Regions from separate parts of the Pseudomonas purpurea genome, predicted to be linked through region 2. Evidence: predicted binding sites of a transcription regulator. Region 2 holds the regulator's gene; each other region holds the start of a gene.
What was found. The regulator sigma-54, encoded in region 2, starts transcription at its own class of promoters, with help from an activator protein. The targets are predictions, from matches to a motif close to ANTGGCATNNANNTTGCTNT.
Positions count from the first base shown of each region.

Region 1: the regulator sigma-54 is predicted to act here: its motif matches at 2,919-2,938, upstream of flgB (flagellar basal body rod protein FlgB).
Region 3: the regulator sigma-54 is predicted to act here: its motif matches at 2,379-2,398, upstream of glnK (P-II family nitrogen regulator).

Region 1 is NZ_CP150918.1:4,208,353-4,218,205, reverse strand. Features, by position in the region: gene flgA (flagellar basal body P-ring formation chaperone FlgA) at 49-810, opposite strand; gene AABM54_RS18905 (chemotaxis protein CheV) at 889-1,821, shown strand; gene cheR (protein-glutamate O-methyltransferase CheR) at 1,868-2,695, shown strand; gene flgB (flagellar basal body rod protein FlgB) at 2,980-3,387, shown strand; gene flgC (flagellar basal body rod protein FlgC) at 3,391-3,834, shown strand; partial or broken gene flgD (flagellar hook assembly protein FlgD) at 3,850-4,579, shown strand; gene flgE (flagellar hook protein FlgE) at 4,611-5,984, shown strand; gene AABM54_RS18875 (ribonucleoside-diphosphate reductase subunit alpha) at 6,281-9,175, opposite strand.
Region 2 is NZ_CP150918.1:1,049,799-1,059,651, reverse strand. Features, by position in the region: gene AABM54_RS04735 (KpsF/GutQ family sugar-phosphate isomerase) at 1-619, shown strand, start outside; gene AABM54_RS04730 (HAD family hydrolase) at 619-1,143, shown strand; gene lptC (LPS export ABC transporter periplasmic protein LptC) at 1,151-1,723, shown strand; gene lptA (lipopolysaccharide transport periplasmic protein LptA) at 1,710-2,255, shown strand; gene lptB (LPS export ABC transporter ATP-binding protein) at 2,255-2,980, shown strand; gene AABM54_RS04710 (RNA polymerase factor sigma-54) at 3,254-4,747, shown strand; gene raiA (ribosome-associated translation inhibitor RaiA) at 4,870-5,175, shown strand; gene ptsN (PTS IIA-like nitrogen regulatory protein PtsN) at 5,188-5,652, shown strand; gene rapZ (RNase adapter RapZ) at 5,655-6,512, shown strand; gene AABM54_RS04690 (HPr family phosphocarrier protein) at 6,528-6,800, shown strand; gene AABM54_RS04685 (ZIP family metal transporter) at 6,968-7,861, opposite strand; gene AABM54_RS04680 (superoxide dismutase) at 7,892-8,503, opposite strand; gene AABM54_RS04675 (hypothetical protein) at 8,505-8,966, opposite strand; gene AABM54_RS04670 (class II fumarate hydratase) at 8,994-9,853, opposite strand, start outside.
Region 3 is NZ_CP150918.1:5,663,107-5,672,959, forward strand. Features, by position in the region: gene AABM54_RS25620 (secondary thiamine-phosphate synthase enzyme YjbQ) at 1-268, opposite strand, end outside; gene AABM54_RS25625 (ammonium transporter) at 482-1,819, opposite strand; gene glnK (P-II family nitrogen regulator) at 1,853-2,191, opposite strand; gene AABM54_RS25635 (accessory factor UbiK family protein) at 2,591-2,854, shown strand; gene AABM54_RS25640 (YifB family Mg chelatase-like AAA ATPase) at 3,094-4,587, shown strand; gene AABM54_RS25645 (TetR family transcriptional regulator) at 4,535-5,173, opposite strand; gene AABM54_RS25650 (ABC transporter six-transmembrane domain-containing protein) at 5,288-6,211, shown strand; gene AABM54_RS25655 (methyl-accepting chemotaxis protein) at 6,259-8,235, opposite strand; gene AABM54_RS25660 (LysR substrate-binding domain-containing protein) at 8,423-9,343, opposite strand; gene AABM54_RS25665 (NorM family multidrug efflux MATE transporter) at 9,502-9,853, shown strand, end outside.

The DNA.
Region 1 (9,853 bases), 2.8 Mb from region 2:
TTTAGGGAACAGTCGAGTGGCGCGCCACTTCTTCACCAACAAAGAGCCCTACATGGCCACTTCCACCTGGCCCGGTGCGATGACCTGGGCCTTGATCACACGCTGCGAGTTGAGGTTTTTCACTCGAATCTGTTCGCTCATCCCTCCATTGGACAGCGCTTCGCCAGGCATCCGCACGCTGAGTGTCCCGCTGCGGGCGGTGATGACGACCTGATCACCCTTGCGTATGACTTCTGCCTGTTCCAGATGGACCAGCGTAATGACCTGATCGGTGACCATTGGTCGGACAAGTTTTTGCCCGATGGCCTGATCGACAGAGGTCAGGTAGCCCTGGTTGATCAGGCTGATATCACGCTCACGCAATGCAACATCCTGGGGCTCGATGATGCCGGCGCGCTTGAGGGGGCGCGTGGTCGTGACAATCTCCCGAAACAGGCGGACTTGAGCGGGCACGAAGACTGTCCAGGGTGAGGCGCCGTCGCAACGAACCCTCACGGTTACCCGTCCCAATGGCCTGGCCGGACTCTCCAGGGTGGCTGTCAATTCCTTGTCGCAAAGTGGCATGCGCAGGCGCGGGTCGAGCTGGTTGACTTCGATTTCGTAGCGGCCCTCGGTTTGACTGGTGGCCAGATAGTCCTCTACGGTGAATTCAAGAAAGCCCTGAGTGACGCCGATAAGTAGATCAGGCAAGGTAACCGAGTCAGCAAGGGCAGGGCTGCCAGCGTTGAAAAGGCAGACGGCTGATACTGCGCACAGCCATTTGCGGCAGGTGGATGTCAGGCGTCGGGAAAATGTCGTTTTTGCGTTCATGACAGTTAAAAAGCAAGCCCCGTGCCGTTTAGCAATGAATGTGCGTCGGAACTTAGGTGTTGGTGTAGGAGTCTGGGCATGGCTGGTGTAATGGATTCGGTAAACCAGCGCACGCAACTGGTAGGGCAGAATCGCCTGGAGCTGTTGTTGTTCCGTCTCGACGGCCAGCAGCTTTACGGGATCAACGTGTTCAAGGTACGCGAGGTGCTGCAATGCCCCAAGCTGACCGTGATGCCCAAATCCAGTCCTGTCGTGTGCGGTGTGGCGAATATTCGTGGGGCGACCATTCCGATTCTCGATCTGGCGATGGCGACCGGGTCCGGCGGTTTGCAGGACCAAAGCAATCCCTTCGTGATCATCACGGAGTACAACACCAAGACTCAGGGTTTTCTGGTTCGGTCGGTCGAGCGCATCGTCAACATGAACTGGGAAGAGATCCATCCGCCGCCCAAGGGCACCGGACGCGATCACTACCTGACGGCTGTGACTCGAGTGGACAATCAGTTAGTCGAAATCATCGACGTTGAAAAGATACTGGCGGAAGTGGCGCCCACTTCGGAAGCGATTTCGGTCGGCGTAGTGGATGTCGAGACGCAGAACAAAGCGGTTTCCCTGCGGGTGCTGACGGTCGATGACTCGTCGGTGGCGCGCAAGCAGGTCACGCGTTGCCTGCAAACGGTGGGTGTGGATGTTGTTGCGTTGAACGACGGTCGGCAAGCGCTGGATTACCTGCGCAAGCTGGTCGACGAGGGCAAGAAGCCGGAAGAGGAATTCTTGATGATGATCTCCGACATCGAAATGCCCGAAATGGATGGTTACACCCTCACGGCCGAGATCCGCAACGACCCACGCATGCAAAAGCTCCATATCATCCTGCATACTTCGTTGTCGGGTGTGTTCAATCAGGCGATGGTGAAGAAGGTCGGTGCCGATGACTTCCTTGCCAAATTCCGTCCTGATGACCTGGCATCCCGGGTAGTCGCCCGGATCAAAGCAGCAGACAACAGCTAAAGGGCCTTTGCCCTTGGCGGTCAATACGATTTAAGAGGCGGCATCTTTGTCTACGGGTAATTTGGATTTCGAACAGTTCCGGGTGTTTCTGGAAAAAGCCTGTGGCATTTTGCTCGGTGAAAACAAGCAGTATCTGGTGTCGAGCCGTCTCAACAAACTGATGGAACAGCAAGGCATCAAATCGTTGGGTGAGTTGGTTCAGCGCATCCAGACCCAGCCGCGCAGTGGTTTGCGCGAGATGGTTGTGGACGCGATGACGACCAACGAAACCCTGTGGTTTCGTGATACCTATCCGTTTGAAGTGCTCAAGAACAAGGTGCTGCCCGAAGCGATCAAGGCCAGCCCTGGCCAGCGTTTGCGGATCTGGTCGGCGGCGTGTTCGTCGGGGCAGGAACCATATTCGCTGTCGATGTCGATCGACGAGTTCGAGCGCGTCAACATGGGTCAGCTGAAAATGGGTGTGCAGATCGTTGCCACCGATTTGTCCGGCACGATGTTGAACAACTGCAAGACCGGCGAGTACGACAGCCTGGCCATCGGTCGCGGTTTGTCGTCGGAGCGCTTGCAGCGTTACTTCGACCCGAAAGGGCCGGGGCGCTGGGCGGTGAAGGCGCCGATCAAGAGCCGCGTCGAGTTTCGCTCGTTCAACCTGCTGGACAGCTACGCCAGCCTGGGCAAGTTCGACATCGTGTTTTGCCGCAACGTGCTGATCTACTTCTCCGCCGAGGTGAAGAAAGACATCCTGATGCGCATCCACAGCACGCTCAAGCCGGGTGGCTATCTGTTCCTTGGTGCTTCCGAGGCGCTGAACGGTTTGCCGGATCACTACCAGATGGTGCAATGCAGCCCTGGGATCATCTATCAGGCGAAGTGATTCGCCGATAACGGGTGTTGCATGAAAACGGGAGTCCTCAGGGGCTCCCGTTTTTTTTGCCTGCAAGATCACCACGCTTTGGTAGGCGCCGAGCTGGCTCCAAGAGCTGTCATTGCCAGGGAGAGGCGGCAGAAAAGCGGCAGGCGACGGAAAACGGTTGCCGCTTTTCTGGCATTGCCGCGTTGCCGCTGCCCGCAAAGCCCCGGTTTATGGGGTTTTAAAAACTGGCACGCCACTTGCTATGTTCAGGTTACGAAAAATCAGGTCACCCGAAGGTTTCCGACATGAGCATCAGCTTCGATAAAGCGCTCGGTATCCATGAAAAGGCATTGGGCTTTCGCGCACAGCGCGCCGAAGTCCTGGCCAACAACATCACCAACGCCGACACCCCGAACTATAAGGCTCGGGATCTGGACTTCTCGGCTGTGCTGGCCGCACAGAACGACAAGCACAAGAACGGCACTATCGCTTTGAACATGACCAATAACCGTCATATCGAAGCGCAAGGCCTGGGCAATGGTGACGAGTCGTTGATGTATCGCACGCCGATGCAGCCGTCGATCGACCAGAACACCGTGGACGCCCAACTGGAACAGTCCAACTACGCGGAAAACGCAGTGGGCTTCCAGGCCAGCTTCACGCTGCTCAACAGCAAATTCAAAGGGCTGGTTTCAGCCCTGCGCGGGGAGTAATTCATGTCTCTATCCAGTGTTTTCAATATTGCCGGTAGTGGCATGAGTGCCCAGACCACTCGCTTGAACACCGTCGCCAGTAACATCGCCAACGCCGAGACCGTCTCTTCGAGCATCGATCAGACCTATCGCGCCCGTCACCCGGTGTTCGCCACCATGTTCCAGGGCGGCCAAAGCGGCGGCAGCAATTCGCTGTTCCAGAACCAGGACGCCGCCGGCCAGGGCGTGCAGGTGCTGGGCGTGGTCGAAGACCAGAGCAACCTTGAAGCGCGCTACGAGCCGAACCATCCGGCCGCCGACGCCAAGGGCTACGTCTACTACCCGAACGTCAACGTGGTCGAAGAAATGGCCGACATGATTTCCGCCAGTCGTTCTTTCCAGACGAACGCGGAAATGATGAACACCGCCAAAACCATGATGCAGAAGGTCCTGACCCTCGGTCAGTGATAAGGGGCGACTCAGATGAGTATTACCGATACCACCACCGCGCCGAGTCTCAAGGACATTCTGGCGGCTTCTTCGCAGAAGACGCCGGCCACCACCAGCGCTGACGGCCTGGCTGCGGCCACCAACAGCAAGACCGGTAGCAAGTCGCTGGGCAAGGACTCGTTCCTGCAACTGCTGGTGACCCAGCTGAAAAACCAGAACCCGCTCGATCCGCAGGACAACAGTGCATTCGTTGCACAGTTGGCGCAGTTCAGCAGCCTGGAAGGCATCACGACCCTGAACACCTCGGTGAACTCGATCTCCGGCTCGTTCAAGTCGTCGCAGGCCCTTGCAGGCCTCGTCGCTGGTTGGTCGCTCGGTGATTGCCCAGACCGACAAGGCCCAGGTCGATCCGAACAAGAGCCTCACCGGTTCGATCTCGGTGCCGAGCTCGGTGGCCAGCGTCACGGTGAAAATCACCGACAAGGACGGCAAGACCGTCAAGACCATCGATCTGGGCAGTCAGAAGGCCGGTTCCGCCAGTTTCGTCTGGGACGGTACCGATTCGGCCGGCGTCAAGGTTCAGCCGGGCACGTACACCTTCGCGGCGAACAGCAAGATCGATGACAAAAATACCTCGCTGGTGACCTACCTGCCGGCAACAGTCAATAGTGTGACGATGAGTCAGAACGGGGGGGAGATGATGCTCAACCTCGCAGGCCTGGGCCCTATTGCCCTGTCCAAAGTTCAAACCATTGGTATATAGAGCCGGCTAACGCGGCAACAAGGAGTGGATTATGTCTTTCAATATCGGCCTTAGCGGTCTCTATGCAGCCAACAAACAGCTGGACGTGACCGGCAACAACATCGCCAACGTCGCGACCACCGGTTTCAAATCGTCCCGCGCAGAATTCGAAGATGTTTACTCGGCGACCAAGCTGGGTACTGGCAGCAAGACCATTGGTAATGGTGTGCGCCTGGCCAACGTTTCCCAGCAGTTCACGCAGGGCGACGTCAACAACACCGGTAACGTACTGGACATGGGTATCCAGGGTTCGGGCTTCTTTGTGTTGAGCGACAACGGCTCGCTGACCTTCACCCGTGCCGGTACCTTCAAGGTCGACAAGGATGGCTTCATCACCAACAGTGCGGGCACCGCTCGCCTGCAAGGTTACGGTGTGGATGCCAGCGGCAAGATCATGAACGGTGTTCTCAGCGACCTGAAAATCGATCAGTCGAACCTGGCGCCGAAGACCACCAGCGCGATCTCGGCCAGCATCAACCTGAGCTCGACGGAGCCAGACATCGATCCGGTTGCCACGCCGTTCGATCCGAGCAAGCTCGCGACTTACACCGATATGTTCAGCACCCCGGTTTTTGACAGCCAGGGCAACGAGCACAGAATGGACCAGTATGTGGTCAAGACCGGTGCAAACAGCTGGCAGACCTACACGCTGGTTGATGGCCGTAACCCCAATGGTAGTGCTTATACGCCTGCGGTCGCTGCCATCCCGGGGCCTCCGGTCATTCCTGCGGTACCAAGCAACCAGGCACCGATGACAATGACCTTCGGTTCCGATGGCAAGCTGCTGGGGATCGCGCCTCCGGTGCCGGCAACTGGCTCCCCGTTCACTGTCGCCAACAACTCCATCGTCATGGGGCCAGGTGTCTGGACGCCGGGTACAGTCACCAACGGTGTCTGGAAGGCCAACGGCGCGGCAGGCAATGCCACGGGCGTGAGCAACGACCTGACCAAAACCACTCAGTTCAACACCGACACCAACCGTACGACCGCGACCCAGGACGGTTATGCCACTGGCCAGATCACCAACCTGACCATCGACGGCACCGGTACGCTGTTCGCCAACTTCAGCAACAGCAAATCCAAGGCGATCGGTCAGATCTCCCTGGCTAGCTTCACCAACGAGCAAGGCCTGCAACCGGCGGGCGGCACCAACTGGAAGCAAACCTACGATTCCGGTTTTGCGGCGTACGACACCCCGCAAACCGGCACCCTGGGTTCGATCAAGTCCAACTCCCTGGAAGACTCCAACGTCAACCTGACCAACGAGCTGGTCGACCTGATCAAGGGGCAGAGTAACTACCAGGCCAACGCCAAGACTATCTCCACTCAAAGCACCATCATGCAGACCATCATTCAGATGGCCTGATGTTGGCTGGCGGGTAGCGATACACAAAGAGCCCCTCGAAAGAGGGGTTTTTTGTGGCCGGGATTTAGGGCAATTAATCGGTTTTGGTTGTCTGTGCTGACGCCATCGCGAGCAAGCTCGCTCCCACAGTTGATCGTAATTCTCTGACCGATCTCGGTCACCTGTGGGAGCGAGCTTGCTCGCGATGAGGCCTGAACGGCCACCGCTATTCCTCCAGACAAAAGAAAACCCCCGACAATCCAGAGGACCGGTCGGGGGTTTTCGAGCAAGCGCCTTGCGGCGCCTGCCAGCTCAGCTTATTGGCAAGCTTCGCAATCCGGCTCGTCGATGGCGCAGGCCTTCGGCACTGGCGCAGGACCGGCTGGAGCAGCCAGGACCGAGTCGTCACCGTGGTTGCCGCCGCTGGAAACAGCGTTCAGCTTGCCGGTGTTGATGGTCGACTTCTCGGTGCTGGTCGCGGCCAGAGCGCGGAGGTAGTAAGTGGTTTTCAGGCCACGGTACCAAGCCATGCGGTAGGTTACGTCGAGCTTCTTGCCCGATGCGCCGGCGATGTACAGGTTCAGCGACTGAGCCTGGTCGATCCACTTCTGACGACGGCTGGCCGCGTCAACGATCCACTTGGTGTCCACTTCGAATGCGGTCGCGTAGAGCTCTTTGAGTTCTTGCGGGATGCGTTCGATCTGCTGCACGGAACCGTCGTAGTACTTCAGATCGTTGATCATGACCGAGTCCCACAGGCCGCGAGCCTTGAGGTCGCGAACCAGGTACGGGTTGATCACGGTGAATTCGCCCGACAGGTTCGATTTCACGTAGAGGTTCTGATAGGTCGGTTCGATCGACTGCGATACGCCAGTAATGTTGGCGATGGTCGCGGTTGGTGCGATGGCCATGATGTTGGAGTTACGAATACCTTTCTGTACGCGAGCACGAACCGGTGCCCAGTCCAGGGTTTCGTTCAGGTCAACGTCGATGTACTGCTGGCCACGTTGCTCGATCAGGATCTGTTGCGAATCCAGCGGCAGGATGCCTTTGGACCACAGCGAACCCTGGAACGTCTCGTAAGCGCCACGCTCGTCAGCCAGGTCGCAGGACGCCTGGATCGCGTAGTAGCTGACCGCTTCCATCGACTTGTCGGCGAACTCGACGGCAGCGTCGGAACCGTAAGGAATGTGCTGCAGGTACAGCGCGTCCTGGAAGCCCATGATGCCCAGGCCGACCGGACGGTGCTTGAAGTTGGAGTTCTTCGCTTGCGGCACCGAGTAGTAGTTGATGTCGATCACGTTATCGAGCATGCGCACGGCGGTGTTGACGGTGCGTGCAAGCTTCACGGTGTCCAGCTTGCCGTTGACGATGTGGTTCGGCAGGTTGATCGAGCCCAGGTTGCAAACGGCGATCTCGTCCTTGTTGGTGTTCAAGGTGATCTCGGTGCACAGGTTCGAGCTGTGAACCACGCCCACGTGCTGCTGCGGGCTGCGCAGGTTGCACGGGTCTTTGAAGGTCAGCCATGGGTGGCCGGTTTCAAACAACATGGACAGCATTTTGCGCCACAGGTCTTTGGCCTGGATGGTCTTGAACAGCTTGACCTTGCCCGGGTACTCGGTCAGGGCTTCGTAGTACTCGTAACGCTCTTCGAAGGCCTTGCCGGTCAGGTCGTGCAGGTCCGGTACTTCGGATGGCGAGAACAGGGTCCACTTGCCGTCATCGAAGACGCGCTTCATGAACAGGTCAGGGATCCAGTTGGCGGTGTTCATGTCGTGGGTACGACGACGGTCATCACCGGTGTTCTTGCGCAGCTCGATGAACTCTTCGATGTCCATGTGCCAGGTTTCCAGGTAGGCACATACAGCGCCTTTGCGCTTGCCACCCTGGTTAACGGCAACGGCGGTGTCGTTCACGACTTTCAGGAACGGAACAACGCCCTGGGATTTGCCGTTGGTGCCCTTGATGTACGAACCCAGTGCACGAACCGGCGTCCAGTCGTTGCCCAGGCCACCGGCGAATTTCGACAGCATGGCGTTGTCGTGGATCGCGTGGTAGATACCCGACAGGTCATCCGGGACGGTGGTCAGGTAGCAGCTGGAAAGCTGTGGACGCAGGGTACCGGCGTTGAACAGGGTAGGGGTCGAGGACATGTAGTCGAAGGACGACAACAGGTTGTAGAACTCGATCGCACGGTCTTCCTTGTTCTTCTCCTCGATCGCAAGACCCATGGCCACGCGCATGAAGAAGATCTGCGGCAGTTCGAAGCGCACGCCATCCTTGTGGATAAAGTAACGGTCGTACAGGGTTTGCAGGCCCAGGTAGGTGAACTGTTGGTCGCGCTCGTGGTTGATCGCCTTGCCGAGTTTCTCAAGGTCGAAATCAGCCAGTACCGGGTTCAGCAATTCGAACTGGATACCCTTGGCGATGTACGAAGGCAAGGCCTTGGCGTACAGGTCGGCCATTTCGTGGTGGGTCGCGCTTTCAGCGACTTCCAGGAAGCTCAGGCCTTCGGCGCGCAGCGTGTCCATCAACAGGCGGGCAGTCACGAACGAGTAGTTCGGCTCGCGCTCGACCAGCGTACGGGCGGTCATGACCAGGGCGGTGTTGACGTCTTTCAGTGCCACGCCGTCGTAGAGGTTTTTCAGGGTTTCGCGCTGAATCAGGTCGCCATCGACTTCTGCCAGGCCTTCGCAGGCCTCGGTCACGATGGTGTTCAGGCGGCCCATGTCCAGCGGCGCCAGGCTGCCGTCGGCACGAGCGATGCGGATCGACGGGTGAGCGTTTACCGCTTCCTCGGCAGGGGCGCGGGTGGCGCGTTCCTTGGAGCGACCGTCACGGTAGATCACGTAGTCGCGAGCCACTTTCTGCTCGCCGGCACGCATCAGGGCCAGTTCGACCTGGTCCTGGATTTCTTCGATGTGGATGGTGCCGCCCGATGGCATGCGACGCTTGAAGGTCGCGGTGACTTGTTCGGTCAGGCGGGCAACGGTGTCGTGGATTCGCGACGAAGCGGCAGCGGTGCCGCCTTCAACTGCGAGAAACGCTTTGGTGATGGCGACGGTGATTTTGTCATCGGTGTAAGGAACGACAGTGCCGTTACGCTTGATCACACGCAATTGGCCAGGCGCGGTAGCCGACAGATCCGAATTCGAATCAGCAGCTTGCTGCGCGGTGCCCTGCGGGTTCTCGCGAGTTGTGTCGGTTTGCATGGGTGTCTCCACGTTCTCTATGTTTGATTGGGCACCATCACGGTGCCCACCGTTCCGTCCTGAAGCACTACAGCCAGCAAGCGCCGGGCATAACGACCTCGGGACAGTTTCAGGAAGGGGCGCTTGCGCCGCTTCCCTGCCGAAGTCTTTGGTTTCAGGCCGTGAGCCTGAAACCGAATTTCTGGTGGGTGACAGTTTTCGACTGCAACACCCGTACCGTTTTCACTTCCTGGTGAAGGAAAACAGCAGCCATCCGCGCACGCGGTTTGGTCTTCTAAAAAAGAGTTTGGTTCAACCGAACAGGAGCAAGAAAAGCGCTTGAATTTCTTGTCTGATTTGTGTTTGGTTCTTGGCGTAAAACCCTACATGTAGGGTTTTTTTGTCGCCGGGCTACAAGATAATGCGTTTTAGGGGGCGATTGCAACGTGCTACCTGTGGATAAAGCTGTGCGTAATTTGTGTATGAAACTCGCAAACATCGTGTAGGCCACGACCCTGCTGGATCGGACCGCTTGTCACAGTTTTTTGCTCTCGAATTTAGCCGGAAGCGGATTTTTGCGGGCGCGAACCCTATCACAAAAATGGCCGGTTACCGAGCGCATTTACTGGCTTGTGTTCGCAAGGGGGGCCGTTGCTACAATCGGCTTCCTTTACGCTGTCTTATCCGCCCCGATCATGA
Region 2 (9,853 bases):
TCAAATGATCAGCCTGACCGGCAATCCCGAGTCGCCGCTGGCCAAGGCTGCGGAAGTGAACCTCAACGTTCACATCGAACACGAAGCCTGCCCGCTGAACCTGGCACCGACCTCCTCGACCACGGCCGCCCTGGTCATGGGCGACGCACTGGCCGTCGCACTGCTGGAAGCCCGCGGCTTCACCGCCGAAGACTTCGCTTTTTCCCACCCCGGCGGCGCTCTTGGCCGTCGGCTGCTGTTGAAAGTCGAAAACGTCATGCACGCCGGCGAAGAACTGCCACGCGTTCAGCGCGGCACCCCGCTCAAAGACGCGCTGATGGAAATGACCCGCAAGGGCCTCGGCATGACCGTCGTACTGGAAGCCGACGGAAAACTCGCCGGGATCTTCACCGACGGCGACTTGCGCCGCACCCTGGACCGGACCATCGACGTTCACAGCACCACCATTGATGACGTCATGACCGCTCATGGCAAGACCGCTCGCGCCGATATGCTCGCAGCCCAGGCCCTGAAAATCATGGAAGACAACAAAATCAGTGCGCTGGTAGTGGTCGACAGCGAAGATCGCCCGGTCGGCGCCCTGAACATGCACGACTTGCTGCGTGCGGGAGTAATGTAATGACTGCGGACCTTCTGCAACGCGGCAAACAGATCAAACTGGCCGTCTTCGACGTTGATGGCGTACTGACGGACGGACGCCTGTACTTCCTGGAAGACGGCAGCGAGTTCAAGACGTTCAACACCCTGGACGGCCAAGGCATCAAGATGCTGATGGCAACCGGCGTGACAACCGCCATCATCAGTGGCCGCAAGACCCCGGTGGTCGAGCGCCGGGCGAAAAACCTCGGCATTCCTCACCTGTATCAAGGCCGAGAGGACAAACTGGTGGTACTTGACGAGCTTCTGGCACAACTGGGCCTAAGCTATGAACAGGTTGCCTACCTCGGTGACGACCTGCCGGACCTGCCGGTGATTCGCCGTGTCGGCCTGGGCATGGCCGTTGCCAGCGCTGCCAGCTTCGTCCGCGAACACGCCCACGGAATCACCCAGGCTCGCGGTGGCGAAGGCGCGGCTCGCGAGTTCTGCGAGCTGATCCTGCGCGCCCAAGGCAACCTTGAAGCGGCCAACGCCGCCTACCTGTGAGCCACCTATGCTGAGTAAAAAGATTCGCAACTTTCTGATGTTCGCCGTCATCGCTGCGCTGTTCGCAGCGGTGGGGTACTGGAACATCAGCCCGGAGCGCTTCCTCGAGAAGCCTGTGGTCAAAGTCGATGAAAATGCGATCGACTATTACGCAATCAACGCCTACAGCCTGCAGTTCCTGCCCGACGGCGGCCTGCAGTATGAGATGACTTCCGACAAGGTCGAGCACGTCCAGGCCAGCGAGATCACCCTCCTGACCAACCCCGACCTGCAGATGTACCGCGGAACCGTGTACCCCTGGCATATCCAGAGCAAACGCGGCGAAGTCAACCCGGACGGTACCGAAGTCGAGCTGATCGACTCGGTGCGCATTGCGCGCACCGACGAAAAAAACCGTGAAACCATCATTACCAGCAGTCGCATGACCGTATTCCCGCAACAGCAATATGCGCAGACCCAGCAAGCCGTTAGAATCGACGGCGCTGGTGGTGTATCGACTGGTAACGGAATGAAAGCGTATTTGAAAGAAAGCAGGATACACCTGCTATCGAACGTAAGAGGACAGTATGAGGCTCGTTAAAACCCTCCCTATTTTGCTCAGTCTGGGCGCAGCACTGGGAAGCGTGAGCGCCTGGGCTCTGCCGAACGATAGCCAGCAACCTATCCGCATTCAGGCTGACGATGCTCAGCTTGATGACAAGCAAGGTATTGCCACCTACAAAGGTGACGTCATCATCACCCAGGGCTCGATGAAGGTCACCGGCAACACCGTGACCATCACCCGCACCCCGGCCGGTGACATCGACGTCGTGACCTCGGTAGGCAACCTGGCCTATTTCGAGCAGTTGCAGAAGCCGACGGATACAAAACCCGTCCAGGGCTATGCGGTGACCATCCAGTACCACGCAGCGCAAAACCGCGTTGTACTGATCGATCGGGCCAAAGTAATCAACGACGGCAACACCACCGAAGGCGAGAAAATCGTCTACGACACGGTCAAGCAGGTCGCCAACGCTGGCCGCGCCAATGGCAGCGCAGTGACCGCGCCACGTCCGCGGATCGACATGGTCATCCAGCCGAAAAAGAAAACCGACGAGCAGAAGGCCCAGTAATGGCAACTCTGAAAGCTCAGCATCTGGCCAAGAGCTACAAGAGCCGCCAGGTCGTGCGCGATGTCAGCCTGTCCATCGACAGCGGCCAGATCGTCGGCCTGCTTGGCCCTAACGGCGCCGGCAAGACCACCTGCTTCTACATGATCGTCGGCCTGGTTCAGGCCGATCAGGGCCGCGTGCTGATCGACGACCTGGACGTCAGCCACCAGCCGATGCACGGCCGTGCTCGCGCCGGTATCGGCTATCTGCCGCAAGAAGCGTCGATCTTCCGCAAACTCTCGGTCGCCGACAACATCATGGCCATCCTCGAGACCCGCAAGGAACTCGACAAGGCCGGTCGTCGCAAGGAGCTGGAAAGCCTGCTGCAGGAATTCCACATCAACCACATCCGCGACAACCTCGGCATGAGCCTGTCCGGTGGCGAACGCCGCCGCGTGGAAATCGCCCGCGCCCTGGCCACTGCCCCGAAATTCATCCTGCTCGACGAACCGTTCGCCGGCGTGGACCCGATTTCGGTAGGCGACATCAAGCAGATCATTCACCACCTCAAGGCCAAGGGCATCGGCGTCCTGATCACGGACCACAACGTCCGCGAAACCCTGGACATCTGCGAAACCGCCTACATCGTCAACGATGGCCAACTGATCGCCGAAGGCGACTCTGCGACCATCCTGGCCAACGAACTGGTCAAGGAAGTGTACCTGGGCCACGAGTTCCGCCTGTAAGCGCCGAGGTGCTTGACCCGTTACCGGAGCGCCCCCCCTCAATAAAACCAGCAGGTTTTTATTGATACGGCGCTTAGGGCATCCCCACGCCCTCAGTTCCTCAGCCTTGGGCGACGCGGCCTGGCGCAATGAAAATTTAAAATGCTTTAATTGTTACAGCGCTCTAGGCAAACACTTCAGTTTCGGGCATATAATTTGCTTAAGTTTGGCGCTCCGGCGCCCTTGTAGTGGATGGCGCATGTGCGCCGGCGAATAAGGTGTTAAGCCCCTGCCATGAAACCATCGCTAGTCTTGAGAATGGGCCAGCAGCTGACGATGACACCGCAGCTGCAACAGGCCATCCGCCTGCTCCAATTGTCGACCCTGGACCTGCAACAGGAAATCCAGGAGGCACTGGAGTCCAACCCTATGCTCGAACGCCAGGAAGAAGGCGAGGATTTCGATAACGCCGACCCCATGGCGGACAACATCGAGCAAAAACCCAATACCGACATTACAGAGCCCTCCTACCAGGAAACCGCCCCCACGGTGGACAACCTCGAGGAAGGCGAGTGGAACGAACGCATTCCCAACGAGCTCCCGGTCGACACAGCCTGGGAAGACGTCTACCAGACCAGCGCCAGCAGCCTGCCAAGCAACGATGACGACGAGTGGGACTTCACCACCCGCACATCGGCCGGCGAGAGCCTGCAAAGCCACCTGCTCTGGCAATTGAACCTGGCGCCGATGTCCGACACCGACCGCCTGATTGCCGTCACCCTGATCGACTGCATCAACAATCAGGGCTACCTGGACGAAACCCTCGAGGAAATCCTCGAAGCCTTCGACCCGGAGCTGGACATCGAACTGGACGAAATCGAAGCCGTCCTGCATCGCATCCAGCAATTCGAGCCGGCCGGCATCGGCGCGCGCAACCTGGGCGAGTGCCTGTTGCTGCAATTGCGCCAACTGCCCGCCAAGACCCTTTGGCTGGCCGAGGCCAAGCGCCTGGTCAGCGACTACATCGACCTGTTGGGCAGCCGCGATTACAGCCAACTGATGCGCCGCATGAAGCTCAAGGAAGATGAGCTGCGCCAGGTCATCGAACTGGTGCAGAGCCTCAACCCTCGACCGGGTTCGCAAATCGAGTCCAGTGAAGCCGAATACGTGGTTCCCGACGTGATCGTGCGCAAGGACAACGAGCGCTGGCTGGTGGAACTGAATCAGGAGTCGGTGCCGCGCCTGCGAGTCAATCCGCAATACGCAGGCTTTGTTCGTCGCGCCGACACCAGCGCCGACAACACCTTCATGCGCAATCAGCTGCAAGAAGCGCGCTGGTTCATCAAGAGCCTGCAAAGCCGCAACGAAACCCTGATGAAAGTCGCCACCCAGATCGTCGAGCACCAGCGCGGCTTTCTCGAATACGGCGATGAAGCCATGAAACCGCTGGTCCTGCACGACATCGCCGAGGCGGTCGGCATGCACGAATCGACGATTTCACGGGTAACCACGCAAAAGTTCATGCATACCCCACGAGGTATTTATGAGCTGAAATACTTTTTCTCCAGCCACGTCAGCACCTCCGAAGGCGGCGAATGCTCGTCCACGGCGATCCGCGCGATCATCAAAAAACTGGTTGCCGCGGAAAATCAGAAAAAGCCGTTGAGTGACAGCAAGATCGCTGGTTTACTGGAGGCACAAGGCATTCAGGTAGCCCGCCGCACCGTCGCCAAGTACCGCGAATCCCTTGGGATCGCGCCTTCAAGCGAACGCAAGCGGTTGATGTAAGGGCCACGCCACCGCGTTCCAGGGTGTGTTCGGAAATTCGCCATCAGGCAATTCCCGGACACAGCCTAGTGACAGGCTAACCAGCCTGCCGCCTTATGCACTGGCAACGAAGGAGAAGCTGTATGCAAGTCAACATCAGTGGACACCAACTGGAAGTGACCGAACCCCTGCGCGCCTACATCGGTGAGAAACTCGACCGACTGGAACGCCACTTTGACAAGATCACCAATGTGCAAGTGACGATGGCTGTCGAGAAACTGAAACAGAAAATCGAAGCCACGCTGCACATCCACGGTGGGGAAGTCGTCGCCAACGCAGAACATGACGACATGTATGCTGCGATCGACCTGCTCACGGACAAGCTGGACCGCCAACTGAAAAAGCATAAGGAAAAGCAACAGAGCCTGCTGCAAGGCACTGGTCGCTAACACTCCCCCCACATGATCCGACTTGAAAACATCCTGACCCCCGGCCGTTCACTCGTGAACGTGCCGGGCGGCAGCAAGAAACGCGCCCTCGAACAAATTGCCAACCTGATCGCCCGTGAAGTGCCGGATCTGGAGATGCAAGATGTCTTCGAGAGCCTGATTGCCCGTGAAAAACTCGGTTCAACCGGTTTTGGCAACGGCATCGCCATCCCGCACTGCCGCCTCAAAGGCTGCGAGTCGCCCATCAGTGCACTGATGCACCTGGACGCTCCTATCGATTTCGATGCCATCGACGGCGCCCCGGTCGACCTGCTGTTTGTATTGCTGGTCCCGGAAGCCGCCACCGATGCGCACCTGGAACTGCTTCGCCAGATCGCCAGCATGCTTGACCGCAAGGATGTGCGCGAAAAACTTCGCAGCGCCGCGACAAATGAAGCCCTGTACCAGGTTGTCCTGGAAGAGCAAAACGGTCGGTAACCATGCGCTTGATCATCGTCAGTGGCCGCTCCGGCTCAGGTAAAAGCACCGCCCTCGATGTACTCGAGGATAACGGCTACTACTGCATCGATAACTTGCCCGCCGGCCTGTTACCTGAACTTGCCGAACGCGCACTGATCCACACCGAACTGGCCCAGCCGCTGGTGGCGGTTTCAATCGACGCACGCAACTTGCCCAGCCACCTGTCGCGCTTTCCCGAGTTACTCGCGGAAGTGCGCAGCCGCCACATTCAGTGCGACGTGCTGTACCTGGATGCCGACGAAGAGACACTGCTCAAGCGCTTCTCGGAAACCCGCCGTCGCCACCCGCTGAGCAGCGCCAATCGCTCGCTCGCCGAAGCCATCAATGACGAAACCAATCTGCTGGGGCCGATTGCCGACCTCGCAGACCTCAAGGTCAATACCACCAACCTGAACCTGTACCAGCTACGCGATACCATCAAGTTGCGACTGCTGAACCAGCCTGAGCCCGGCACAGCATTTCTGGTTGAGTCCTTTGGTTTCAAGCGCGGAATGCCGGTCGATGCCGACCTGGTGTTCGACGTACGCTGCCTGCCCAACCCGTATTGGAAACCCGAGCTGCGCGACCAGTCGGGGCTGGACCTTCCCGTGGCCGAATACCTGGCCGCCCAACCGGATGTCGAGGAAATGTTCCAGGACATCTCCAGCTACCTGCTTAAATGGCTGCCACGGTTCGCCGCCAGCAACCGTGCTTACGTCACCATCGCCGTTGGCTGCACCGGCGGGCATCACCGATCCGTCTACCTGACCGAACGTCTGGGCCAGGCCCTGCAAAAAACCCTGAAGAACGTCCAGGTCCGCCACCGCGACCTTAGCTAAAGGATTCACACCGCGATGCCCGCTCTGGAAATTGAAATCATCAACAAACTGGGCCTGCATGCCCGCGCATCGGCAAAATTCGTCGGCGTCGCAGGTCAGTTTCCCTGCCAGATCAGAGCCGGACGCACGCCGGAATCCATGGTCGATGGCAAAAGCATCATGGCAATGATGATGCTGGCCGCCGGTAAAGGCACCCGAATCCACTTGAGCACCGAAGGTGAGCAAGAACAGGAAGCGCTGGATGCGCTGGTGGCATTGATCAATAACTTCTTCGACGAAGGCGAGTAACCCCCGCTATCTTTTGGCAAGGCGGACCTCTGTGGCGAGGGAGCTTGCTCCCGCTGGGCCGCGAAGCAGCCCTGCCACCGCGATGTATCAAATACACCGTATACGCTGATCTCACGACTGCTACGCAGCCGAGCGGGAGCAAGCTCCCTCGCCACAAAAGCAGGTCATCAGCCCAACGCCGTGTCCATCACCATCATCAGGCAAAACCCGGCCATCAGCCCGAGGCTGGCGAGTTTGTCGTGACCGTTGCGCCGCGACTCGGGAATGACTTCGTGAGTCACCACCAACAGCATCGCCCCGGCCGCCAAGGCCAACCCCAGCGGCAAGAGCATCTCGGCCAGGCTCACCAGCCACGCGCACAGCAACGCGAACACCGGTTCCACCAGGCCTGAGGCGGCACCGATCAGGAACGCCTTGACCCGCGACATCCCCGCCCCGGCCAACACCAACGCAATCACCAAGCCTTCCGGCACATCCTGCAAGGCAATGCCCATGGCCAGGCTGTCGGCGTCCGGCATACCGCCGCCCGCTGAAACACCCACCGCCATACCTTCCGGAATGTTGTGAGCAATGATCGCGAAGACGAACAGCCAGATGCGCGCCGGGATCACCCGGCGATCAGGGCTGCCAGCCAGCATGGGGGGCGTGGCTCCCGAGACTTTACGGTCCACGAGAAACAGACCGAACGCCCCGAGCAGTATCCCGAAACAGATCAGCCCACTGGACACCCAGGCAGACAGCCCAAGACTCTCGGCCGCGGCAATGCCCGGAACGATCAGCGAAAACGCGGTCGCCGCCAGCATCACCCCGGCACCGAAACCGAGCAACGTATCGCTGAGCGCCAACGGCATGCGCCGGATGACCAGCACTGGCACAGCGCCCAGGGCCGTGCCCAACGCACAAATCGCCCCGCCTTGCAGCGCACGCATCATCCTTGGTTCAAGGTCCAGCCAGGCCAGCCCTTGGGCCACGAACAAAGTGGTGCCCGCCAACAGCAACAGCGAACCCAACGCGTAACGAAACATTCGCCCACTGCTGATTGTCAGTGTTTCAGTGCCCATAGTTGGCCTTAGATCTTGTTTTGTGGGGACTTAAACCAGCGCTGCCTGATAGCGCTGAGCAACTTCCGGCCAATGGATCACGTTGTAGAACGCGTTGATGTATTCCGGGCGACGGTTCTGATAACGCAGGTAATAGGCGTGTTCCCAGACGTCAAGACCGAGAATCGGCGTGTTGCCATTCATCAGCGGGCTGTCCTGGTTACCGCTGCTTTCCACGACCAGCGTCTTTTGCGGCGTCACACTCAACCAGGCCCAGCCGCTGCCGAAACGGGTCAGCGCCGCTTTGGTGAAGGCGTCCTTGAAGGTGTCGAAACCACCCAACTGTTCATCAATGGCCTTGGCCAGCGCACCTTGTGGATGGCCGCCGCCCTTGGGGGCCATGACAGCCCAGAACAACGAGTGATTGGCATGCCCGCCGCCCTGGTTGATGACCGCCGCACGAAGCTTTTCCGGCAATTGCTGAATACTGGCCACCAGTTTTTCAACCGGCCATTCGGCCCACTCGGTGCCTTCAACCGCCGCATTGAGGTTATTGATATAAGTCTGGTGGTGCTTGGTGTAATGGATTTCCATGGTTTGCGCATCGATATGCGGTTCCAGGGCATCGTAGGCGTATGGCAAGGCAGGCAAGGTGTAAGCCATCTCAATGTGCTCCATGTAGAGAACGGGGGGCCATCGCAACGTCAGGGTTCAGGGGCGAGGCCGACGGCACAACGGTGTTGTCGAGCAAACGGTGAGTCCGGGGATACTCGCCGTGCTCACCGATGAAATTCAGTAATTCGACGTAGGTCTTGCTGCTCTGGCGCAGTGCAGCTTCGCGCAAGACCGGCGCCAGACGCGTGTTCTGCATGGTCTGCAACAGCCGCTGATGGATGGCGCACAAATACTCGGCGCTCTCCTCTGGCTGGTTCAGGCGCAAGTGCAAATCCGCGAGGTTGTGGTGAGAAATCACACAAGCCGCTACCGCTTCGTCGGCATCCGACCAGCGCTCGAACAACACCTGAGCCAGGGCCAATGCCTGCAAGTAATGCTCGCGAGCATCGACCAGTTCGCCTTGCATGAAGCAGCGATTGGCCCTTTCGATCGTACGTTTCCAGTGCTCCATGGTGAGCCTCCAAAGCGGTATCGGTGATTACACGCCGCCGGCCGTGAGTTTCTCTGGGTTGAGCAACTCTTCCAGCTGGCTGCGCGACAGGTCGGTGTGTTCCAGGGCGACATCGATCACCGGACGCCCCTGCTGATACGCCTTTTTGGCGATTTCAGCGGCTTTCTGGTAACCAATGATCGGGTTGAGCGCCGTGACCAGAATCGGGTTGCGCGACAGCGCTTCCTTGAGCTTGGCCTCGTTGACCTTGAAGGTCGCGATGGCTTTGTCACCCAACAGACGGCTTGAATTGGCCAGCAATTCGATGCTGCTCAGCAGGTTCTGGGCGATGATCGGCAGCATCACGTTGAGCTCGAAATTGCCCGACTGACCGGCCACGGTGATCACCGTGTCATTGCCGATCACCTGCGCGGCCACCATTGCCGTGGCTTCCGGGATAACCGGGTTGACCTTGCCCGGCATGATCGAGGAGCCAGGCTGTAAACCTTCAAGCTCGATCTCGCCAAGACCGGCCAGGGGGCCCGAGTTCATCCAGCGCAGGTCGTTGGCGATTTTCATCAGCGACACTGCGCAGGCTTTGAGCTGACCGGAGACCGCCACGGCGGTGTCCTGGGAACCGATCAATGCGAACAGGTCCTTGCCCGGCGTGAACGGCACCTGAGTCAATGTGCTCAACTGCTGACTGAACCGCGCCGCAAACTCGGGATGGGCATTGATGCCGGTACCCACTGCCGTGCCGCCCTGGGCCAGGGACTGCAACGCCGGCAGCAGGTCCTGCAAATGACCGATGTTGGCCTTGAGTTGCTGCCCCCAACCGTTGAGCACCTGGCTCATGCGTACCGGCATGGCGTCCATCAGGTGTGTGCGGCCGGTCTTGATGAACGGGT
Region 3 (9,853 bases), 1.3 Mb from region 2:
CCGGGAGGTCGTCCAGGCCTTCGTCGTTATGCTCATAGCCAGCCGAACCTTGTGGGATCAGCCGATTGAAAAACCGTTCGAAGTCGCGACGTACCGCCGGATCGGCGTTCTCGTTGATGGTCAACGACGCCGAGGTATGCTGCAGCCACAAATGCAACAGACCGACCCGGCATGCCTTGAGTTCAGGCAGGCCGGCGAGTAACTCGTCCGTTACCAGATGAAAGCCCCGGGGCCGTGCCCGCAGGGTTATCAGAGTCTGTTGCCACATACAGTTCTCCGCACGTTCGGCGCGCATTCTAGCGCGCTCTGGGAAAAAACAAAGGGCCTAATATTCCTGCAATGGTGTAAGCCATTGACCCATGAAATGTGCCTGCCGCAAACACGCCATAAGGTGCGGGGAAAAACCTTTCAGTGGTTTCCTCAGTGACAAATCACAGGCGAAAAAATGCCCGGCGAACCGGGCATGATTTTTTATGCGAACTTACAGGTTGTAGCCGCGCTCGTTGTGTTGAGCCAGGTCCAGGCCCACCGCCTCTTCTTCTTCGGTAATGCGCAGGCCCATGACGGCATCCAGCACCTTGAGAATGATGAAGGTAACAATCGCGGTGTAGATCACCGTGAAGCCCACGCCTTTGCACTGAATCCAGACTTGCGCGGCGATGTCGGTCACGGTGCCGAAGCCTCCCAGTGCCGGGGCTGCGAACACACCCGTGAGGATGGCGCCGAGAATACCGCCGATACCGTGCACGCCGAAGGCGTCCAGCGAATCGTCATAACCCATTTTGCGTTTCAGGGTTGTGGCGCAGAAGAAGCACACCACGCCTGCGGCCAGACCAATCACCAGTGCACCCATCGGGCCCACGGTGCCGGCGGCCGGCGTGATCGCCACCAGACCGGCAACCACGCCCGACGCGATACCCAGTGCACTCGGTTTGCCGTGGGTCAGCCACTCGGCAAACATCCAGCCCAGGGCGGCGGCGGCGGTGGCGATCTGAGTCACCAGCATGGCCATGCCGGCAGTGCCGTTGGCGGCGGCGGCGGAACCGGCGTTGAAGCCGAACCAGCCGACCCACAGCATAGCAGCGCCCATCAGGGTGTAACCGAGGTTATGCGGGGCCATCGGCGTGGTCGGGAAGCCTTTGCGCTTGCCCAGTACCAGGCACGCTACGAGACCCGCAATACCGGCATTGATGTGCACCACGGTGCCGCCCGCGAAGTCGAGCACACCCCAGTCGCCCAACAGCGAACCCGGACCGCTCCAGACCATGTGCGCGATCGGCGCATAAACCAGGGTGAACCACACGCCCATGAACACCAGCATTGCGGAGAACTTCATCCGCTCGGCGAACGCACCGACGATCAGCGCCGGGGTGATGATCGCGAAGGTCATCTGGTAGGTGACGAATACCGCCTCGGGGAACAGCGCCGCAGGGCCGGTAATGCTGGCAGGCGTGATGCCGGCAAGGAACGCCTTGGCGAAGCCGCCGACAAAGGAATTGAGGTTGACGACGTTCGCTTCCATGCCCGTCGTGTCAAACGCCATGCTGTAGCCATAAAGGAACCACAGGATGGTGATCAGACCGGTAATGGCAAAACACTGCATCATCACCGAAAGAATGTTTTTGGACCGCACCATGCCGCCGTAGAACAACGCGAGGCCAGGAATGGTCATGAACAGCACAAGGGCAGTAGAGGTCAACATCCAGGCGGTATCGCCGGAATTGAGGACTGGAGGCGCCACCGGATCTGCCGCCATGGCCAGGCTGGGCATTACGATGGACAACAGGGCTCCTAGCCCTGCGAATTTACGCAGAGTCATATTGTTTTCTCCTGGGGCGTTGGGTTTGGCGGCTTAGATTGCGTCGGTATCGGTTTCGCCGGTACGGATGCGAATAGCCTGTTCCAGATTGACCACGAAGATCTTGCCGTCACCGATCTTGCCGGTGTTGGCCGCCTTGGTTATCGCCTCGATCACCCGATCAAGATCCTTGTCGTCAATGGCGACATCGATCTTCACCTTGGGCAGGAAATCGACCACGTATTCCGCGCCGCGATACAGCTCGGTGTGACCCTTCTGCCGGCCGAAGCCTTTGACTTCAGTAACGGTAATGCCCTGCACGCCGATCTCGGACAACGACTCGCGTACATCGTCCAGCTTGAACGGCTTGATGATGGCAGTGACTAGCTTCATGAAACTCTCTCCCGAATTGGTGGACTTGCCCCAGGAAAACAAACCCGACTCAAGTCTAAGCGCAGTGCCTGGCTTTGTAACGCGTCGTCGCCAACGCCCGCTAACCGTTCCTGACGAAACACTTCCCCTCCGTGCGCCGCACTGCATTTGTCACGGCGGCTGCATCAGTGCATGGGTCACCAGGGGCTAAGCAGAAAGCTTGCCATCTCGCGAAAAACCTCTGTTTTCAATCCCTTGGTCGCGGCCATCATCGCCATCATCCAAATGCTCTCGCCGATACGCACAACAACGGTGCGCCATCGCCGGACAACATGCGCGAAAAGCGTGCAACCGCCTCTGCGTCAATGACTATAGACACTGCGTGATACACTGCCGGCCATTGTTTCCAGGACATTTCCCATGCTCGCGCCCAAAGACCTCCTCGACGCCCTGAGCGGCCACGCCTCTCGCCTGTTCAGCGGCGAAACCCCGCTGCCACGCGCCGAAATCGAAAGCCAGTTCAAGGCCCTGCTGCAAAGCGGCTTCAGCAAACTCGACCTGGTGAGCCGCGAAGAGTTCGACAGCCAGATGGTCGTCCTGGCGCGCACGCGGGCACGCCTGGAAAGCCTTGAGGCGAAGGTCGCGGAGCTGGAAGCGAAACTGAATCCACCCGCCGCCGAGTGACCCTTTTTGTTGTGGGAGCAAGGCTCGCCCGCGATAACGTCGGAACGACTTTCAAGTCGTTCCATCCAGGCCACGCCCCACAACAGTTAATGCCCGTACACCGAACAATCGGTCCTCGCGAACTCCTGATCGCAACATCCTGCGCACATTTCGCAGTACGTCCTCGGCACTAAACCGCCGCCCCGCAACTACCCTTCAAAAACCGCAGGAAGCGGCTCTCGCCTCATCAAGGAATGATCATGTCTCTGGCCATCGTCCACAGCCGCGCCCAGGTTGGCGTGGAGGCGCCTGCCGTTACTGTCGAAGTGCATTTGGCCAATGGCTTGCCGGCGCTGACCCTCGTCGGGCTGCCCGAAACAGCGGTCAAGGAAAGCAAGGATCGGGTGCGCAGTGCGATTCTCAACTCGGGTTTCCAGTTCCCCGCACGGCGCATCACGCTGAATCTCGCACCCGCGGATTTGCCCAAGGACGGTGGGCGATTCGATTTGGCGATCGCGATGGGCCTGTTGGCAGCCAGCGTGCAAGTGCCGACCCTCGCGCTCGAAGACGTGGAGTTTCTGGGCGAGTTGGCGCTCTCCGGCGCGGTTCGACCGGTGCGGGGCGTGTTACCCGCCGCACTGGCGGCGCGCAAGGCCGGGCGTACGCTGGTGGTGCCTCGGGCCAATGCCGAAGAGGCCTGCCTGGCCTCGGGGCTGACGGTGATCGCGGTCGACCACCTGCTGGAAGTGGTCGCCCACTTCAACGGCCATACACCCCTTGCACCGTACGTGTCCAGCGGCTTGCTGCATACCAGCAAACCCTATCCCGACTTGAATGAAGTTCAGGGGCAGTTCACGGCCAAACGCGCCTTGCTGATCGCCGCGGCGGGGGCTCATAACCTGTTGTTCAGCGGCCCGCCGGGTACCGGCAAAACCCTGCTCGCCAGCCGCTTGCCGGGGCTGTTGCCGCCCCTGGCAGAACAGGAAGCGCTGGAGGTGGCGGCCATTTTGTCGGTGGCCAGCCATGTGCCGCTGAGCCACTGGCCGCAGCGACCGTTTCGCCAGCCGCACCATTCGGCCTCAGGCCCGGCGCTGGTCGGCGGCGGCTCAAAACCACAACCGGGGGAAATCACCCTCGCCCACCACGGTGTGCTGTTTCTGGATGAATTGCCGGAGTTCGACCGCAAAGTGCTGGAGGTGTTAAGAGAGCCGCTGGAGTCCGGCCAGATTGTGATCGCCCGGGCCCGCGACCGCGTGCGGTTCCCGGCGCGCTTTCAATTGGTCGCCGCGATGAACCCCTGCCCCTGTGGATATCTTGGTGAACCAAGTGGGCGCTGCCGCTGCACGCCAGATCAGATTCAGCGCTATCGCAACAAACTCTCAGGCCCGCTGCTGGACCGCATCGACCTGCACCTGACCGTCGCCCGTGAAGCCACGGCCCTGAACCCGGCACCACAACCCGGCGATGACACCGCCAGCGCGGCGATCATCGTGGCCAAGGCGCGAGACCGGCAACAGCAACGCCAGGGTTGCGCCAATGCCTTCCTCGACCTGCCCGGCCTGCGTCGCCACTGCACGTTATCCACAACCGACGAAAACTGGCTGGAGACGGCATGCGAGCGGCTGAGCTTGTCGCTGCGCGCCGCCCATCGCCTGCTCAAAGTCGCGCGCACGCTGGCAGACCTTGAACAGGTGGAGGGGATCAGTCGAGAGCATCTGGCGGAAGCGTTGCAGTACCGGCCGACAAGCGCATGAACTCATCACTCGGGTCTATTCCCAGCAGCAACCCCGCCACTTCCATCACCTCACCCAGCGCCACCGCTGCCGCTTCGGCAGACGGTTGCAACAACAGGTCATCGGCGTAGCCCATGGCCTGGGCGAACAGTTGTCGTGCCGTGCGTTCGGATGACGCGCAGCGAAACACCCCCGCGACCACGCCACGTTCAATAAGGCCACCCAGCATGCCCTGCCACTGGCTGTTGACGACCAGATACGCCGCCGCCAACTCCGCGTCATGCATCGCCTCATCCCAGGCATCCAGCCACAATGCCCAGCCATCGTCGGCCGAAGCAGGCAGGCAATCGGTCAAAAACCCCAGCAGCGCCTCACGTGGCGCAGCGTCGGCGATCGAGGCACGGGCCTCTTCAAGCTGTTCGTTGGCAAACCGCACAAAGGCTTCACGGCGCAGTTCTTTCCAGTCGCTGAAGTAGTGATAAACGTGGCTGCGGGACAACCCGGCGTGTTCGGCCAGGTCACGGGTGGAAACATCGGCGAAACCCTTGCTGCGAAACAACTCCAGGGCGGCGGCGATGATCTGGTCTTTGCGGTCGGTACGCGACATGGACAAATTACCTCTCAGCGCCCACAGATGGATGGCGCTTGCATTTTGAGCGATCGCTCAAGGATACTTGAGCAGTCGCTCAATAGTAGCGTTAATCGTCCATTCGGTGCACTCATGTCAGCCGTTACCCCGCAAATCCTGATCGATGAAAGCCAGAAAATCGGTCAGCAATCCGCCAGCCAGACCCTCAAGGCCATTGCCAAAGCCTATCCCGGCAAACTGTTTTTCACCCTCTCGCTGGTGGCGCTGGAGAACGCGCTGCTGCTGGCCTACCCCCTGTTTGCCGGGTTTGCGGTGGACTCGATCATTCGCGGCGATGCCACCAGCGCGCTGTTTTACGCCGTGGTGGTGCTGGCGTTCTGGGTCGTTGGGGCCGCACGGCGAGCGGTGGATACCCGGACCTTCACGCGGATTTACGCCGACCTCGCGGTGCCGGTGATCCTCAATCAGCGTCTGCAAAACCAGAGCACCTCCACGGCTGCCGCGCGGGTGGTGCTGGCCCGTGAGTTTGTGGACTTCTTCGAGAAACACGTGCCGACCATCGCCACCGCGCTGGTCTCGATTGTCGGTGCGGCGGTGATGCTGTTGGTGATCGAACCGTGGATCGGCCTCGCCTGCCTCGGCGCATTGCTGCTGTGCATCACCTTGTTGCCACGCTTCGCCCGACGCAATCAGGAACTGCACGAGCGCCTGAATGATCGGCTGGAGAAAGAGATCGGTCTGGTGGAAAAAGTCGGCCCCGAGACCTTGCAGCGGCACTACCGCGTGCTGTCGCGGTTGCGCATCGGGTTGTCGGACCGTGAGGCGACGGCGTATCTGTTTGTTGGTTCGGTGGCGGCGATTTTGTTTGTGATCGCCATCAGCCAATTGGCGCTGTCGCCAGCGGTGAAGGCCGGTCATGTGTACGCGGTGATGACGTACTTGTGGACATTCGTCAGCAGCCTCGATGAGGCGCCATCGATGGTGGATCAACTGGCGCGGCTGCGGGATATCGGCAAGCGGGTTGATCCGGGGCTCAGTGATCGATCAGCCGAATGAGATCTGTGGCGAGGGCGCTTGCTCCCTCGCCACAATAAATCTGCGACTCAGCGAAACCGGTCAACCTCTTGGCGCAGCTCTGCCGCCAGGCTTTCCAGCTCTTTGGCGGTGATCGCCAGGTTCGACACCACTTCACGTTGCTCGCTGTTGGCCAGGGCAATGCTTTGCAGGTTGCTGCTGAGCAGGGTCGCGGTGCTGCTTTGCTCTTGCGTGGCGGTGGTGATCGCGGCGAACTGCTGGCCGGCCGAGCGGCTTTGCTCGTCGATCTGCGCCAGTGCCGACGCCACGTTGGCGTTACGTGACAGGCCTTCCTGCATCAACAGGTTGCCCTGCTCCATGGTGCTGATGGCATTGCCGGTTTCCTGCTGAATGCTGCTGATCATCACGGAAATTTCGTCGGTCGCCTCACGAGTGCGCGATGCCAAATTGCGCACTTCGTCTGCCACCACCGCAAAACCGCGACCCTGTTCACCGGCCCGGGCGGCTTCAATTGCGGCGTTCAGCGCCAGTAAATTGGTCTGGTCGGCAATCGCGGTGATCACTCCGACAATCCCGCCGATTTCCTGGGAGCGCTGACCCAAGGTGTTGATCACACTCGCGGTGCTGTTGAGGGCGCCGGCGATTTGCTCGAGAGACGACGACGCCTCTTCCATCGACGTGCGACCGATCCGCGTTTGCTGGGCGTTTTCCTGAGCCAGACGCTCGGTGTTGCCCATGTTGTCGGCAATGTTCAGCGACGTGGCGCTGAACTCTTCCACGGCACCGGCCATGCTGGTGATTTCGCCGGACTGCTGCTCCATGCCGTCATAGGCACCGCCCGACAGACCGGACAATGCCTGCGCACGGCTGTTGACCTCTTCCGAGGCCTTGCGGATGTGCTCGACCATGGTCGACAGTGCCTGGCTCATCTGGTTGAAACTGCGGGCCAGTTGACCGATTTCGTCATGGCTCGACACGTTCAGGCGCACGCTCAAATCCCCGGCACCCAGCGCCTCGGCCTGCCGTACCAGATCACCGAGTGGCTGCAACTTGCTGCGCAACAGCCAGACTGCCGCGCCAACCGCCAGCAACATCGCCAACAGGCTGCCAATGGCCAGTTGAATCCCGACGCTCCAGGTCACGGCGCGAATTTCGGTTTTTGGCATGCTCGCCACCACCGACCACGGTCCGCCCTCGAAAGGCACGGCCACGCTGTAGAAGTCTTCGGACTTGTCGCTCCAGAACGCGCCTTTGCCCGGTTTTTTGGCCAGGCCGACGAGGGTCGGGATCGCTTGATCCAGCGCCTGCACACCGGCCGGTGGCACCAGCCATTTGTTTTGCTCATCGAGCAGCGCCAGCGAACCGGTCTGACCGATGCGGAAACGTTTGAGGTTGTCGAACTGGGCGTTCTGCGCGTCGGTGTAGTCAAAACCGACGAACAACACCGCAATCACCTTACCGCTGCTGTCGCGTACGGGGGTGTACTGAGTCATGTAGGAACGTTCGAACAACAACGCCCGACCGACATAGCTCTGGCCCTCCATCAGGCGCTGATAGGCCGGGTGCGCGTGGTCGAGCAACGTGCCGATGGCGCGGGTGCCGTCCTGCTTGGTCAAGGAGGTGCTGACCCGAATGAAGTCCTCGCCGCTGCGCACGAACAACGTGGCGACCCCGGCGGTCATTTGCTTGAACTCATCGACCTTGTCGAAGTTGTTGTTCAGTACTTCACTGCCCAGGTGCAGGCCCGGCGCCTGCACGCCCGCCACGTTCACGGGTTGATCGGGGTGCACGCTCAAGCCGCTGCTGAAGCGTTTTTCAAACAGCCCGCTCAAGCGCTGGGTGTTCTCGCGCAAGGTGCCATGAAAGGTATTCAACTGATCGGCCAGCAGGCGCGCTTCACTGGCCAGGTGCTCTTCGCGGGTGTCGAGGTTGGCGGAGTCCAGTGAGCGCAGGGCAAAAACAGTGCTGCCGCTGATCACGACCGCCAGTATCACGGCGAGGGCTAAACCAAGCTGCGAGGCGATCCGGGCACGGGGTTGAGGCATGACGGCTCCTGGCCGAGTGACCGGATCGTCCTGATCGCGTCGCGCACTCAGCAAAATTTCTAATAGTCGGGGGCGTTGAACCATCCTGAACGGAGGTTCCACTTTCAAGGATTCGGCGCGATGCCTGAATACTTGAGCATTTCACAAGGATATCGCCCGAGGCCGCCATCGCGGCGGCTTCATCGATTCAGCTCAAGTGCTGAACGTCCGGCAACTCCATGGCCTGGACCTCGCTCTGGAGGAAGTCACCGAGCCTGCGCAAACGTTCGCCACCGGGGCGGGTTTTCGGCCAGACCAGGTAATAGCTCAAGCCGCTGGCAACCGCTGTCGGCCACGGCAGGCTCAAGCGGCCCTGCGCCACATCTTCGGCCACCATCAGCAGGTCGCCCATCGACACACCATAACCCCGCGCGGCGGCAATCATCCCCAGTTCCAGGGTGTCGAACACCTGCCCGCCCTTGAGCGACACCTGTTCCGATAAGCCCATGCGTTCCAGCCAACTGCGCCAATCACGGCGATCCGGGGTCGGGTGCAACAGTTCGGTGCTGGCCAGCCGCGTCACATCCCATGGCTGGTCGTTCAGCAGATTGGGTGCACCCACCGGGATCAACTCCTCGGGGAACAGGTAGCTGGCCTCCCAGTCCGGCGCAAAGCTGCCGTTGCTCAACAGCACGGCGCAGTCGAAAGGCTCGTGGTTGAAGTCCACCGAGTCGACATCCATCCAGGCGCTGGTGAGTTGCACCTCGTTACCCGGCTGCAAATGCCGGAAGCGACTGAGCCGCGCCAGCAGCCAGCGCATGGTCAGGGTCGACGGGGCTTTCATGCGCAAGATGTCATCTTCGGCGCGCAAGGTATTGCAGGCACGCTCCAGTGCGCCGAAGCCTTCGCGCACGCCGGGCAGGAGCAACCGTGCCGCATCGGTGAGCTGAAGATTGCGCCCGCTGCGCTGAAACAGCCGACAGGCAAAATGCTCTTCGAGTGTACGAATATGCCGACTGACCGCACTTTGGGTAATCGACAGTTCTTCGGCGGCGCGCGTAAACGAACTGTGCCGCGCAGCGGCTTCGAAGGCACGCAGGGCGTACAAAGGAGGAAGGCGACGAGACATACGGAAATCTCCTATAGCGCAATGCCAACAACGTATCAGAAACTTCCAAGCATGAGTTTTAGTCATGCAACCAATCTTTTTTATCCCTTTGTGCAATCCCGGCAGAGCGCCGAGAATCGCCCCTTCCCCGTCCCTGTGAAAAAACGAGTGTGATGATCATGCAGCATCCAGCGCGTACCGAACTCTGGGCCATCCTGCGGCTGGCCGGGCCGCTGATCGCCTCGCAGTTGGCGCACATGCTGATGGTGCTCACTGACACCTTGATGATGGCCAAACTCAGCCCGGAGGCGCTGGCCGGTGGCGGTCTTGGCGCCGCGACTTACTCGTTCGTGTCGATTTTTTGCATCGGTGTGATCGCGGCGGTCGGCACGCTGGTGGCGATCCGTCAGGGTGCCGGCGACATCGAAGGCGCCGCCCGCCTGACGCAAGCAGGGCTGTGGCTGGCGTGGCTGATGGCGCTGGTGGCCGGCCTGTTGCTGTGGAACCTCAAACCGGTGTTGCTGCTGTTCG